2 regions of the Blautia sp. HCP3S3_B11 genome follow, and region 1 is predicted to be linked to the other one. Evidence: predicted binding sites of a transcription regulator. Region 1 holds the regulator's gene; the other holds the start of a gene.
The links. The regulator NrdR, encoded in region 1, represses ribonucleotide reductase genes. The targets are predictions, from matches to a motif close to CACAANATNTTGTG.
Positions count from the first base shown of each region.

Region 2: the regulator NrdR is predicted to act here: its motif matches at 3,382-3,395, upstream of nrdD (anaerobic ribonucleoside-triphosphate reductase).

Region 1 covers NZ_JBQHVP010000010.1:96,073-104,100, forward strand. The annotation lists gene ACTNC0_RS09665 (CDP-glycerol glycerophosphotransferase family protein) at 1-2,574, shown strand, start outside; gene sigG (RNA polymerase sporulation sigma factor SigG) at 2,714-3,493, opposite strand; gene ACTNC0_RS09675 (PRC-barrel domain-containing protein) at 3,690-3,941, opposite strand; gene nrdR (transcriptional regulator NrdR) at 4,225-4,674, shown strand; gene gdhA (NADP-specific glutamate dehydrogenase) at 4,931-6,265, opposite strand; gene ACTNC0_RS09690 (citrate/2-methylcitrate synthase) at 6,765-8,028, shown strand, end outside.
Region 2 covers NZ_JBQHVP010000007.1:133,977-142,004, reverse strand. The annotation lists gene ACTNC0_RS07210 (bile acid:sodium symporter family protein) at 1-51, shown strand, start outside; gene ACTNC0_RS07205 (CBS domain-containing protein) at 437-898, opposite strand; gene asnA (aspartate--ammonia ligase) at 1,041-2,048, opposite strand; gene ACTNC0_RS07195 (hypothetical protein) at 2,374-3,291, shown strand; gene nrdD (anaerobic ribonucleoside-triphosphate reductase) at 3,412-5,547, shown strand; gene arcC (carbamate kinase) at 5,642-6,574, opposite strand; gene ACTNC0_RS07180 (DUF7507 domain-containing protein) at 7,546-8,028, shown strand, end outside.

The DNA.
Region 1 (8,028 bases):
AAGAAGACCAGGGAAAAATGGGTGAAGTATTTAAATGAGCAGAACTATGATATCATTATTACAACTGCCGGTCTGAGTCTTCGCCTTGGTATGCTGGCACCGGAACTGAATGCAAAGACGATTGGCTGGCAGCATAACTGCTATGCCGGATATCTGGATGTGCCTAATGTTGTATTCTGGAAACAGGAATGTCTGCTTCAGGAATACCTGCCCAAATTGGACAGATATATCGTCCTCAGTGATTATGATAAACGCGATTATAAGAAATTCCTGGATATTGATACAGAGGTTAAAATCAATCCGAGAAGTTTCGTAAGCGAACGCAAATGTGATCCAAAATCCAAGCGTTTTCTTATGGCTACCCGTTTCGTATATGCCAAGGGTCTTGACTTGATGATGGAATCCTTTGAGGAATTCTGCAAACAGGATGACGAATGGCAGTTAGATATTATCGGAGCCGGTGATCTTTGGAATCAGATCGTGGCAGATGCCAAAAGACGTGGTATTGAAGACAGAGTTAACTTTGTTGGCTATACCAATGAACCGGAGAAATATTATCTGAATTCATCTATTTTCCTTCTTCCGTCAAGATGGGAAGGGTGGCCGATGGTTATCATGGAAGCTTTTGAGTTTGGTCTTCCGGTTATCGCATTCCATACAGGTGCGATGGATCTGATCATAGATGATGGAAAGACAGGATACCTGCCGGAAGCTTTTGATACAAAGAAATTTACAGATGCAATGTTAAAACTTGCCCATGACGAAGAGCTTCGCAGGGAGATGTCCAGAAATGCAATCTGGAAGTCAGAAGATTTTGCAATTGAAAAAGCTGTCAAAGAATGGAACCGTCTTTTCAACCGTGTGATGGGAATTGAGACATTTTATCAGAAGAATGAAAAGAAGATTCTTGAATGCAGGGAAAAATATCCGTTGAGAACCAGTTATGCTGAATTTGTAAAGGAATATCAGCTAAAGGATAAAACCATTCTTTACGAAGCGTTTGGCGGACGTGGAATGATCTGTAATCCGTATGCTCTTTTCCTGTACCTTCTGGAAAAAGAAGAGTATCAGGATTATACACATATCTGGGTTTTGGATGATTTTGAAGACAACAGGAAGCAGATTGAAAAATACGAGAAATATCCAAATGTAAGATTTGTAAAATATAAGTCAAAGGAATATTGTAAAGATCTTGCAACGGTAAAATATCTGGTAAATAATGTAAGTTTCCCAAGCTATTTCCTTAAGAGAGAAGGACAGGTGCTGATCGATACCTGGCATGGTACTCCGTTAAAGAACATGGGATTTGATATTCCGGGAGCTAATATTTCTCAGGGAAATACAGCAAGAAATCTGCTTAGTGCAGATTATATTGTTTCTTCAGGCCCTTACATGACTGAGACGGCATATAAGAATTCTTATAAAATGCAGAATCTGTATGAGGGAACAATCCTTGAAGAAGGCTTCCCGCGCAATGATAAACTGTTTGAGAATAATCGCGCAGAAATTATTCGGAAACTTCAAGGTTATGGCGTAAATGCAGAAGCGGATAAAAAAATAATCCTTTATGCTCCGACATGGAGAGGTGAGCAGTATAGTCAGCCGGATACAGATTTACAGGACGTATATAAACTGATTCAGAGCATAGAAGACAGCATAGATACAAAAGAGTATCAGGTATTGGTTAAACTTCATCAGATCGTATATCATTATCTGAAAGAGAATCAGGTGGAACTGGGAGATGCTCAGGCGAAATTTATCCCTGCTACAATGGATACCAATGAGATTTTGTCTGTAACAGATGTACTTATTTCTGATTATTCCAGTATTTTCTACGATTTCATGCTGACAGGAAAACCGATTCTGTTCTATGTGCCTGATGCAGAAAAATTTGAAGATTACAGAGGATTATATTATGGATTTGACAATCTTCCGGGACCGGCGGTATCTTCACCGGAGAAACTGGGTGAGCTGCTCAAAGATATTCCGGCAGCAGTAAGTTCTTATCAGGAGAAATATGCGAAAGCCAGAGTACAGATATGTCCAAGAGATGACGGAAATGTCTGCAGACGAATCGTTGATGTGATGTTTGACGGAAAAGAACCGGTAAATCCGGTATACCTGAATAAAACAGATAAAGTAAAACTTTTGGTATATGCAGGTGATTTTAGTGATGCACCTGAGACAACGGCATTTTATAAATTCCTGAACAAAGTAGATTTTGAACATTTTGATGTCACCCTGATTGGTAATGGCGCAAAGGAAGAGGAATCTGCAAAGAAATTGAATGAACTGTCAAAAGAAGTGAGGGTATTATACTGGAAACGTTCTTATCCTGCTACAGATGAGGAATATGTATGCCATAAGAAGTTCATGAAAGCAGAGGAAACAGAAGTGCCTGAGATGCTTCTTGATTTCTATAAACGTGAGCTTCGAAGAATACTGGGAATGTCAAAGTTTGACTATGCTGTAGTGTTTACAGATATGAAGAAGTTTTTCCCTGCAATGTCTGGTGCACTGGATGTGAAGCAGATATATGACATAGAAAACTGGCAGGAAGTTCTGAAACTTTAAAAAAATATGTAAGCAGTCTGGTAAGTATAAATACTGGACTGCTTTTTATATTATAGAAAATTATTTTGTAGTATTTCTATGACAGGAAAATATGATAAAGCTTTTCGAGTGCTACTGAGAACAGAGTGAACAGTAACTTTCAGGTGCGCAGATAATTGCGCATGGATTTTAAGGCATTTTTCTCCAGGCGGCTGACCTGTGCCTGGGAGATGCCTATTTCCTGAGCCACTTCCATCTGAGTTTTTCCTTCGTAAAAGCGTAGTTCTATGATATGTTTTTCACGTTTACTCAGACGCTTCATAGCTTCCCTGAGAGACAGATCTTCAATCCAGCGATCTTCTTTATTTTTGGTATCGCTGATTTGATCCATAACATAAAGAGTATCTCCTCCTTCGGTATAAACCGGTTCAAAGAGGCTTACCGGATTTTGAATCGCGTCCAGAGCGTATACGATCATTTCTTTTTCGATACCGATTTCCTGTGCAATCTCGGTGACTGTCGGTTCTTTAAGATACTGTTTCATATAAGTTTCGCGGGTATAGATCGCTTTATATGCAATGTCGCGAAGAGAGCGGCTTACACGAATGCTGTTATTATCCCTTAGGTATCTTCGGATTTCTCCAATGATCATGGGAACGGCATATGTTGAAAATTTTACCTGTAGAGTTGTGTCAAAGTTATCGATTGCTTTGATCAGGCCGATACAGCCGATCTGAAAGAGATCATCTGCATTTTCGTTGCTGTTTTGAAATCTTCGTATCACACTGAGGACCAGCCGCAGGTTTCCTTTGATGTATAATTCACGTGCCTGTTCATCACCTTCTTTGATACGGCTGAACAGTTCTTCTTTTTCTTCTGCATTAAGAACAGGAAGTTTCGCCGTATTGACTCCACAGATTTCTACTTTGTTCAGTGCCATCTTTTTTGAATCCTCCTTATTATCCTTAAACGTAAAACAGTAAAATTCACCTGATAATGTTTCAGTAAGAATGATTCTCAGATGGAGGAATAATTATACTTTTGACTGGAAAATATAAAAAATATTACCCCTTGACAAAATAAAGGCTTAAAGCATATCGCTATATTCGTCTGACGCAGCAGGTGTGGTTATATGGTTATTTATGTAAACATTTTTCTTCTTCAATCTCCACAAGAATAATATCATCACCAATTCGGCAGATGCATTCCCAGGGAATGAGATATTCGCTGTCATGTCCAAAAAGACAACACAGTTTTCCGGGACCAGGCACGATCAAAGCTGTCAGACGATTAGTTTTGCAGTCGAATTCTATATCAACAGGACATCCAAGACTTCGACAGGTGCAGGTATTGATTACTTCTTTTTGCTTTAATTCGCAGATTCTCATAGAATTGGAAGATCCTTTCTGAATACAAAGAGTCATCCGTTACCGAGAGCGAAATGAACAGTAACGTTATCTGATAACAATTTATGTATTTTTGCGAAAATTTATGCAAGTCCTTTTATTGACACTTCAAATAGAAATACAGTATAATAAACTCATACGTAACTGTTCAGTACCATGTTTCTATGTGAAAATATCTCATGGGATAGTAGACTGCTGAATAGTTACAGCTATACAACATAATCTCACAGAAAACGTGATATGACTTAAAAAGGGGGGACGTCCTATGAAGTGTCCATTTTGTAATCAGGATAACACGAGAGTAGTTGATTCCAGACCGGTAGAGGATACAAACTCTATTCGTCGCCGCCGTTTATGCGATGCCTGTGGCAGAAGATTTACTACATATGAGAAAGTGGAGAGTATTCCGCTTACGGTGATCAAGAAAGATCAGAACAGAGAGCAGTACAGTCGTGCCAAGATTCAGGCAGGCATTCTGAGAGCGTGCTATAAAAGACCGATATCTATAGATAAAGTGGAAGAAATGATGGATGCCATCGAAGGGGAAATTTTTAATACGGAAGAAAAAGAAATTTCCAGCACAAAGATTGGAGAGATCGTGATGAATCATCTCAAAGATCTGGATGCGGTTGCTTATGTACGTTTCGCATCAGTGTACAGAGAATTTAAAGATGTCAGTACATTTATGGATGAACTGAAGAAGTTTATGAATTAACACATTAATATTGATCAGATGCTGTGAAAAAAAGATAGCTGCTGTTTTGAGATAGCGGGTGAAAGACTGCATATATCAGACAGCAGTTTTTATATTACAGGTAAGCGGATTGCGAATATCCGATTGACAAATTATTTGGAAATATCCAAAATACAGACGAAAAATGGAGTATATTTTTACATTATAAAAAGCCGGCAGAATTAATTCCACCGACTTTTTATGTGTATTTTTTATGGGGTAGTTAACGAATTAAAAATTAAACAATACCCTGAGCTTTCATAGCATCTACAACTTTCTCAAAGCCTGCGATGTTAGCACCTACAACATAGTTGCCTTCCATTCCATAACGTTTGGAAGCATCATCAACTTTGTTGAAGATGTCAACCATGATCTGATGAAGTTTTGCATCAACTTCTTCAGCTGTCCAGGAAAGTCTTGCAGAGTTCTGGCACATTTCCAGCGCGGAAGTAGCAACACCACCGGCATTAGCAGCTTTACCAGGCATAAATGTTACGCCGTTTGCCATAAGATAATCTGTTGCTTCACGGGTAGTAGGCATGTTAGCACCTTCTGCAACATATTTGCAGCCGTTTGCGATAAGAGTTTTAACGGCGTCAAGATCAAGCTCGTTCTGTGTTGCGCATGGAAGATAGATATCGCATTTGATATTCCAGATACCTTTTCCTTCTGTGTAAGTAGCGCCTTCAACACGATCAGCATATTCTTTGATACGTCCACGTTTTACTTCTTTGATATCTTTAACGATGTCAAGTTTGATTCCTTCCGGATCATAGATATATCCGTTGGAGTCGCACATAGCAACAACTTTACCGCCAAGTTCAGTAGCTTTTTCTACAGCGTAGATAGCAACGTTACCGGAACCTGTTACGATAAGAGTTTTACCGGAAATTGTATCGTTTTTAGCTTTAACCATCTCGTCAAGCATATATACAAGACCATATCCTGTGGCCTGTGTACGGATTAAAGATCCACCATAGGAAAGACCTTTACCTGTGAGAACACCTTCATATAATCCACGGTTTCTCTTGTACTGTCCGTACAGATAACCGATCTCACGTCCGCCTACACCGATATCACCTGCAGGAACGTCCATGTCAGCGCCGATATATTTGGAAAGCTCTGTCATAAAGCTCTGGCAGAATGCCATAACTTCTCTGTCAGATTTTCCTTTAGGATCGAAGTTGGAACCACCTTTACCGCCACCGATTGGGAGACCTGTAAGAGAGTTCTTGAAGATCTGCTCAAAACCTAAGAATTTAAGAATTCCCTGGTTTACTGACGGATGGAATCTTAAACCACCCTTGTATGGTCCGATTGCGCTGTTGAACTGTACACGATAACCCTTGTTTACCTGTACAACACCCTTGTCATCTACCCACGGAACACGGAAAGAAATGATTCTTTCTGGCTCAACAAGACGCTCCAGAATGGAAAGTTTGCGGTATTCTTCTTCATTTTTGTCGATTACGACTTTAAGGGAGTCTAAAACTTCCTTTACTGCCTGATGGAATTCAGGCTCATTTGGATTCTGTGCTACGACTCTCTCGTATACCTCTTCAGTATAAGACATAATGATTTCCTCCTCGTCGATCGTTTGAGTTATAATTTTTAAATCGACGTTATTATACACTAAAGTGTTACAAATGGAAAGAGATAAATGAAATTTTTTTATAAAAATTTTGTGAACAAATTTTGACTTGATAAAAAAAGTTAAATATGAGAAAATGTTAAGAATCATCCATATGATATTGGTCACTATAATTTCTGTAACATTTATGAGCCAGAACGTGTTTGCAGAAAGGCTTTTTAAACACGATCTGGTGAAAGAAAAAACAGTTTATATAAAATATAGACCAGATGGAAAAAAAATGCTATACTTTTATTAAATAGCTGGAAACAGTTATTGTTTTAAGTTTTCGGTTACGATTCATTCTATACTTGTTATACCCGGTAACTTGCGGGATATTAGCAGTGAAAAGTAACATTATCGATCAGTATCTCATAACAGATCAGGGATGAAGAGGGGGACTTATTATCGACAGAATTGTGAAGAAAGGGGATTTAATTACATGGCGGGATTTAAAATGAAAGTAACACCTGAAATTGAAAATCTGACTGATATCTGCAAGGAGCATACAAGTCTGGATCTTTCTTTGTATGGAAAATATGATGTAAAGAGAGGTCTGCGTGACATTAATGGAAAAGGCGTTCTTGCGGGGCTGACACAGGTTTCCAATGTCAAAGCTACAAAGATCGTAGATGGTAAAGAAGTTCCATGTGCAGGCAGTCTTTCCTACAGGGGATACGATATTAAAGAACTGACAAAGGGCTTTATTGAAGACGACAGATATGGGTTTGAAGAAGTTACATATCTGTTGTTGTTTGGGAAGCTTCCTGACAAGAAGCAGCTTGCTGATTTTACAGAGCTTCTGGCTGATCAGCGGTCACTCCCGACAAATTTTGTCCGCGATGTTGTAATGAAAGCACCAAGTAAGGATATTATGAATGCTCTTTCAAGAAGCGTGCTTACATTATATTCTTATGATACAAATCCAGATGACACGTCATTGCCAAATGTACTCAGACAATGTCTGAATCTTATCAGTATATTTCCACTGCTGTCTGTCTATGGTTATCAGGCTTATAACCATTACATAAAGGGAAAGAGCCTTTATATCCATAATCCGAAGAAAGAACTTTCAACGGCAGAGAACATTCTGAGAATGTTAAGACCAGATAAGAAATATTCACATCTGGAAGCGAAGATTCTGGATATTGCACTTATTCTTCATATGGAGCATGGCGGAGGTAATAACTCTACATTTACAACTCATGTTGTCTCTTCATCAGGAACCGATACTTATTCTGCGATTGCGGCAGCACTTGGATCTTTAAAAGGACCAAAACATGGCGGCGCAAACATTAAAGTTGTCAAAATGTTCAATGATATGAAGAAAGAAGTTAAGGACTGGAAAGATGAAGACGAAGTCCGTGTATACTTAAAGAGACTTCTTCATAAAGAAGCATTTGATCAGAAAGGACTGATCTATGGTATGGGACATGCCATCTATTCTGTATCTGATCCGCGAGCCGAAGTGTTTAAAACTTATGTGGAAACACTGGCAAGGGAGAAGGGCAGAATGAAGGATTATGGTCTGTATTCTATGGTAGAACGTCTGGCACCGGAAGTAATTGCAGAGGAACGTCGTATTTATAAAGGGGTAAGTGCCAATGTGGATTTCTACAGTGGCTTTGTCTACAGTATGCTGGATCTGCCGCTTGAGCTGTTTACGCCGATGTTTGCAGTTGCGCGTATCGTAGGATGGAGTGCTC
Region 2 (8,028 bases), on a different contig from region 1:
GCACTGTTTGGAAAACTGCTGGCACAGAAGGACATGAAAACTGATAAGTAATTAGTATAGAACGCAAATCAATTTGGCAAAGCGAAGTGTTGGATTTATCAACGCAATAAGGCAGTGGAGTGTAATCCATTTCGATTATAGCAATCCTCGTAAATAATGCATTTAAGACAGTTCAGCAGAGTGCGAAAGACAAGGAAGATATCTGCAGGCGTGCTAACGCACGGCAAAGATATCTGACGCAGGATTTCACACTCTGATGGGCTGGATTAAGATGCATTATTTTAGAAGCTTGCTATAGAATGAGTTGCGTTCATATTATGTAAAACAGGGACTGTAAGCAGAAATTGATATAAAATATCAATCAGCGTATAGTCCCTGTTTATATTATCAGCATTGGAATATGTTTTTTGCGAAAGAAGAGACAGGTATCTGCTTCTCAATTCTCAGGAGAATCAATCTGCGATTCAGTCTTCTCTGCATTCGAAGCTTCTACGTATTTCTTAAGTTCTTTGTAGCAATATTTGATGATCTCTTTACGGGTAATGATACCGATAAAGTATCCCTGATCATCGACAACCGGAACATAATTCTGGTTAATGGCCTTATCAAGCAGATCCTCCATATCGGAGTCTGCGTGAACTGCTTTGTAGGTTGCCCTGCGTGGGATAGCCATGATTGAAATGCCCTCGGCTGCTTTCAGATTTGGGACATTTAAGGTTTTCATTCCCCAGAGCAGATCGCCTTCAGAAATGGTTCCTTTATATTTTCCATCCAGACTCAGAAGTGGAATACAAGAGAATTTCCTGTGCTCCATTTTCTCAAGTGTCTGGCGGAGTGTTTCATCTTCAAATATATATGCTACGTCGCTTTTTGGTGTTAAGAAAAACAAAATATTCACTTGTGTATTTACCCCGCTACATTCATTGCGATATGCGCAGATATATCTGGGCATATGTGATTATCTGATATAGATGTACTGACGAATCAATATCTGAAATTGTCGGTCAGCATGATTATGCTTCGGATGATACAGCTATTTCTTACAGAAGCTGTACACCCTTGGCTTCAGCCTCTTTCATAACTTCTTCCGGCCACAGGGAAGCGTGTACTTCACCGATATGGGCTTTTCTGAGGAAGAACATACAGATACGGGACTGGCCGATACCACCGCCGATGGTGTATGGAAGTTCTTTGTTCAGGATTGCTTTCTGGAAAGGAAGCTCACGTCTGTCGTCGCAGCCTGCGATAGTCAGCTGTTTGTCAAGGGCGTCTTCATCAACACGGATACCCATGGAAGAGAGCTCCAGTGCGATGTCAAGAACCGGATAATAAACGAGGATATCACCGTTTAATTCCCAGTCATCATAGTCCGGCGCACGTCCGTCGTGGCGTTCTCCGTTAGTTAATGTCTTACCAACCTGCATAAGGAATACAGCGCCTTTTTCTTTAACGACTTTGTATTCACGTTCCTTAGGAGTAAGATCCGGATACATGTCAACCAGTTCCTGTGTGCTGACAAATGCGATCTCTCTTGGAAGGATTTCTTCGATATAATCGTACTGAACAGCCATATATTTCTCTGTTTTACGAAGAACGCTGTAGATCGCGCGTACGGTGGATACAAGTGTGTCCATGTTGCGCTCTTCTTTGCTGATGATCTTTTCCCAGTCCCACTGGTCTACATATACAGAGTGGATGTTATCCAGGTCTTCGTCTCTTCTGATGGCAATCATGTCTGTGTAAAGACCTTCACCATGAGCGAAACCATATTTCTGTAATGCGTATCTTTTCCATTTGGCAAGAGAGTGTACGATCTCGGCATTCTCTTTCTGTCCTTTGATATCAAAGCTTACCGGGCGTTCTACACCGTTTAAGTTGTCGTTCAGACCGGATGACGGATTTACGAATACCGGAGCGGAAACTCGCAGCAGATTGAGCTTCTGGGAGAGCGTCTGCTGGAAGAAATCTTTCACAGTCTTAATGGCAATCTGGGTATCGTGGAGATTTAAAGCTGACTGATACCCGTCAGGAATTTTAATCTGATCCATTATTGGAATCCTCCTACAATTCTGTATTTGCATATTCCATAGCAAAATAATAAAATATTATAGATGTTCTGCATTATTTTATTGTTCAGCTATTGAGGAATATCCATTAATCATTTGTTACAGATTACTAAGTGAATGGCAACAATCCTGTTACGGTTCATTCAGTTCTCAGTAACACAATCTTTCACTTCGCTATTATAACAGGAAAATATCTGTTTGACAATTTCCACCTTGCAAGATTAGTGTAAAATGTTACAATAAAAATAACAGAAAATCGGATTATGAAACGGATTACGGATAATTATAGAATATAGGGGGAAGATATATGGGAAAGAGATGCCAGGTTTGTGACGGGCCGATCGTAAATGGAAGATGTAAATATTGTGGAATGCCATATAGAAATGATTTAGAACTGTATCATCTGAACGAGGATCGGTCAGAGCATTACCGTCATGCGTCGGCGAAAGTGAGAAAGGTTATGGCCGAGAGCGAGATACCACTGCCGGACAGAAATAAAACGGCAAATAAGTCTTCGAAAACCAGTACGGTAAAAAAGACAGTGCCGAAGGCAAAAACAGAAAAAGTGCAGACTTCAGTAAAAAAAGCGTCGGCAGGACAGAATGTCGGCACTCGTACATATACCACGAATCGAAATCCCGTACAGAAGCGGAAAGAGAAGAAAAAGAGCAAAAAGGGAGCAACTGTATTCTGGATCATTGTTGTAATTTTACTGAGTGTTGCAGCACAGACCGAAGAGTACTGGGATAGTATTGGATATAGAATTGAGTCGTTTATCAATGATGAGTTTGGAATAAATCCCGGCAGTGTTTTTTCAGACAGCGATGATGGGGAAACAGAGACAAAAGACTGGGATAATAAAGTCAGTAAGGTTGCGGAATCAACCGAGAATATTCAGGACACCGAACCGGATACTTATATTTTCGCAGGAGAAAGTTATGTGGTTGGAGAGAATTATATAAAGACACAAGAAGGCATCTATGGTTTAGAGGATATAGAGTATGAATTTTTAATTGAGCCGGGAGAATATAAGATTAAATCTGGCTGGGAAGAGGTGGCACTGGAGATTAAGTACACTACAGGAAAGAAGAAAACTGTAAAATTTGACGAAGCAGGACAGCAGGAGAGAATGGAATTACATGCAGGGGATGAGGTTTCTGCGGTATCTCTGGACGGTCAAGAGAATTATCTTGCATTATATAAAATTCAGCAATATGACGAATAATTTTTTTGCTCTTCCCTTTTATCATAGTCTGTGCTATACTTGATAAACGTACCACATATAGAATAAATTGTGGACAACGAAAGAAAATAATACTATATCTTGTATATGGGAGCGGAAAGTATGATATATGTAATAAAGAAAGATGGCACAAGAGAAGAGTTTAATTCACAGAAAATCGTAGCGGCAGTAAATAAGTCGGCGGCCAGAATCTTATATACATTTTCTGACAAAGAGAAAGAATTTATCTGCCATTTTGCGGAAGAACATGCAGAAGCACTGGGCAAGAATGAGATACAGATCCAGGAGATGCATAATATTGTGGAAGGAGCACTTGAGAGAGTGAACCCGGCTGTAGCCAAGAGTTATCGTGACTACAGAAATTACAAACTTGACTTTATCCATATGATGGATGATGTATATACGAAGAGTCAGGCAATCCGTTATATCGGTGATAAGAGTAATGCAAATACAGACAGCGCACTGGTTGCTACGAAGCGAAGCCTGATTTTTAATGAACTGAATAAAGAGCTTTATCGTAAATTCTTCATGAACCGTAATGAACTTCAGGCTTGTAAAGATGGTTACATTTATATCCATGACCAGTCAGCACGTCTTGATACTATGAACTGCTGTCTCTTTGATGTCGCATCCGTGTTAAGCGGCGGATTTGAGATGGGAAATGTATGGTATAACGAGCCGAAGACATTGGATACAGCGTTTGACGTTATGGGGGATATCATCCTGAGCACCGCTGCACAGCAGTATGGCGGATTTACGGTACCTGAAGTGGATAAGATTCTTGCTCCGTATGCACAGAAGAGCTATGATAAATACATTCAGGAATTTATGAAGTACTCTGATGCGAGCTGGACCGGACGTGAGGAGCGTGCAATCGAGTATGCACTTGATAAGGTCCGCAGAGACTTTGACCAGGGATGGCAGGGAATCGAGTACAAGCTGAACACAGTGGGATCTTCCAGAGGAGATTATCCGTTTGTGACAGTAACTCTTGGACTGGGAACTAAGCAGTTTGAGAAGATGGCAAGTGTATCTCTTCTTGAAGTGCACAAAGGCGGACAGGGTAAAACAGGACGTAAGAAACCGGTGCTTTTCCCGAAGATCGTATTTCTGTATGACGAGAACATTCATGGAAAAGGCAAGATCAGTGAGGATGTATTCGAAGCAGGCGTTGACTGCTCTGCCAAGACAATGTATCCGGACTGGCTTTCTATGTCCGGAAAAGGATATATTTCCAGTATGTACAAGCAGTATGGAAAGGTTATCAGCCCGATGGGATGCCGTGCTTTCTTAAGCCCATGGTATGAACGTGGCGGAATGCACCCGGCAGATGACAAGGATGTGCCTGTATTTGTAGGCAGATTTAACATTGGTGCGGTAAGTCTTCATCTTCCGATGATTCTTGCGAAAGCGAGAGCAGAGAGCAGAGATTTCTATGAGGTACTGGATTTCTATCTTGAGATGATCCGTAATCTTCATATCCGTACGTATGATTATCTTGGACAGATGCGAGCTTCTACCAACCCGCTGGCATATTGCGAGGGTGGTTTTTATGGCGGACATCTGAAACCGAATGAGAAGATTGGAAAGATTCTGAAGCCGATGACAGCCTCCTTTGGTATCACAGCGTTAAATGAGCTTCAGGAGCTTTATAATGGTAAATCTATCGCTGAGGACGGACAGTTTGCACTGGATGTTCTGAAATATATCAATAAGAAGGTAAATGAGTTTAAAGAGCAGGATGGTTACCTTTATGCAATTTATGGAACACCGGCAGAGAGTTTGTGTGGTCTGCAGGTTGAGCAGTTCCGTAAGATGTACGGTATTGTCAAAGGTGTTTCTGACCGTCCGTATGTGAGCAACAGCTTCCATTGTCATGTGACAGAGGATGTAACTCCGATCGAGAAACAGGATCTGGAGGGACGTTTCTGGGAACTGTGTAATGGCGGTAAGATTCAGTATGTACGTTATCCAATCGATTATAATCGTGAAGCAATCCGTACACTGATCCGCAGAGCGATGTCTCTGGGATATTATGAAGGAGTTAACCTTTCTCTTGCTTACTGTGACGACTGTGGACATGAGGAGCTTGAGATGGATGTGTGTCCGGTTTGCGGTTCCAAGAACCTGACTAAGATTGACCGTATGAATGGATACCTCTCTTACAGCCGTGTGCATGGTGATACACGTCTGAATGAAGCTAAGATGGCAGAGATTGCGGAACGTAAATCTATGTAAATATAAAAAATATGAAAGTAAAAACCAGGGAGTTTTGCAAATGAAATTATCTGCAAGACTCCCTGGTTTTTTATATGATAGATTTTATATTTTATTATTTAATGATAGTTCCGGTCTTTTCATAATATCCGTCTTTTGCATGAGAGATATCTGTGATAATAGTTCTTCTGCCATCACCCTTTTCAATGAAGGCAATCCCTGCTTCAAATTTAGGGAGCATGGAACCTGGTGCGAACTGGTTCTCATCCATGTATTTCTTTGCTTCATCTACGGTGATGGTGTCAAGATATTCTTCATTGTCCTGACCAAGGTTTAAGCTGACTTTCTCTACACTTGTGAGAATCAACAGGGTATCTGCGTTTAATTCCTCTGCAAGAAGTCCGCTGGAAAGGTCTTTCTCGATGATCGCACTTGCACCATGAAGGTCGATTCCCTGTTCCATAACCGGGATACCGCCACCGCCTGCAGCGATTACTATCTGTCCTGCATCTACAAGAGTACGGATTGTTTCAAGTTCTATAATCTTCTGCGGCTTCGGAGCTGCTACGATTCTCTTATAAGTTCCGTCTTCAAGTTTGGTGACGAAATTTCCTTTATTCTCTTCTGCTTCTGCTTCGTCCTCGGTGAGTACACGTCCGATGATCTTCTCTGGTTCTGCGAAAGCATCATCATATGGATCAATTACAACCTGTGTAAGAATAGTTGCAACAGGTTTGTAGATACCACGTGAGATCAGCTCTGCGCGAATAGCAGTCTGAAGGTCATATCCGATATAACCCTGACTCATAGCTGAACATACGGACATAGGTGCAAATGTATAATCCGGATGTGCCTTTCCGAATTCATTCATAGCTGTATGAATCATTCCGACCTGTGGACCGTTGCTGTGTGAGATCACAACTCGGTTTCCTGCTTCTACAAGGTCTGCAATCGCTTTGGCTGCTTTCTTTGCAGCAATTTTCTGCTCTGGCAAGGTGGTTCCTAATGCTCTGTGGCCCAGTGCAACTACTGTAATTTTCTCGCTCATGGGAAATACCTCGATTCTTTAATATTGTGAAATTTTTGTGCGTTACTGAGAATGGAGTAAACAGTAACGTGTTGTCTAAATATTCAATCACATTGATAAAATACATTATAAAAGACTGGCAGAAGAATTGCAATAGAAAAGTGCTATTGAATACAAACAGTTACTGTTCACTCTGTGCCCAGTAACACGCTTCGCGATGCAAAAAATATAAACCTCCTTGTGCAAAGCCCAAGGAGTATCGTTTGCTTCGCAAACTTAATTTATGCTATTCGCATAAATTCGCGCGGTATGTCTCGGGATTTTGGCATTCTCATGCCAAAACACCTCGCGGGATAGTGGCGTGTGAACAGTAACTACAAACATACAAACAGCCCCCGCATTTCTGCGAGGGCTGTTGTTCTTTTTGAGGGGGGAGATAGAGAGTGGTTTTTCATCTATCCAAGATCTATTATATGGGTAAAATATGTTCAAAGTATGTCGAATTTCTGAAAGAAACGGTAAATTTCTAAAAGAATTATAAACAAAAACGAAAAAGAAAAAGTGGTATCTTGTTTTCCGGTCAGATACATGCTAAAGTAGAGTTACATTACTGAATGTAGTGTGAAATCTGTTTCTGCATTCCGCAGAACCGATATTCTTACGTTGCTGATTTACAGTGTAAACAGTGACATTCTTACGGCTGTTTAAAGGAACAGCAATATTTCCAGGCATCAGGTCGGTGCGATGACTTCAAATGATTTCTTATTTGTGCAATTGGGAGAGGGGGAATGTGTATGTCTGTACCCATAATATGTTACTGTTTACGCTGTTTTATGTAATGCACTTTGCAGGATTAAAGCGCGTGAACAGTAAACTATAATACCACTCAAAAGATGAAATGATGTTATAAGGAATGTATTGGCGGAAATTTTTGTGTGATTATCCGCTGGATAAAAATAAAAAATGAGACAGAATTTCAGGAGATTGAGACTATGAAAAAAAGAATATGGAATCAGTTAAAAAAAGTAGCTGTACTCGCTGCTCTGGCAGGAATAGTGGGAAATTGTGTGGCTTCGGCGTCGGAATTTAGTGCACAGGAGGAGCAGAAAGTTCTGTTAAAACAGAGTGCTCAATGGACAGATGAGAAGAATTTCCAGGCAGAAGTTTGTCTGGAATTAAGTGGGTTAAAAGAACTGTGCACAGAGATGTCCGAAAATGGAAATGCTATTTTGGAACAGCAAAATGTGCAGACCGGACAGAATGAACAGGCAGTTGAAACAGAACAGCCTGATGAAGAGGACTATATAAATGAAAATGCCCAGGCGGCAGAAGAAATGCAGTTGGAGAAAAATACCCTGTCAGATGACGAAGATGTTTATGACGAAGATGCTCAGGATGAAGATATTTTTTTGGAGGAAAATAATCAGGCCGGAGAAAACGGACAGGCAGAAGAAAATAAACAGCCGGCAGAGGAA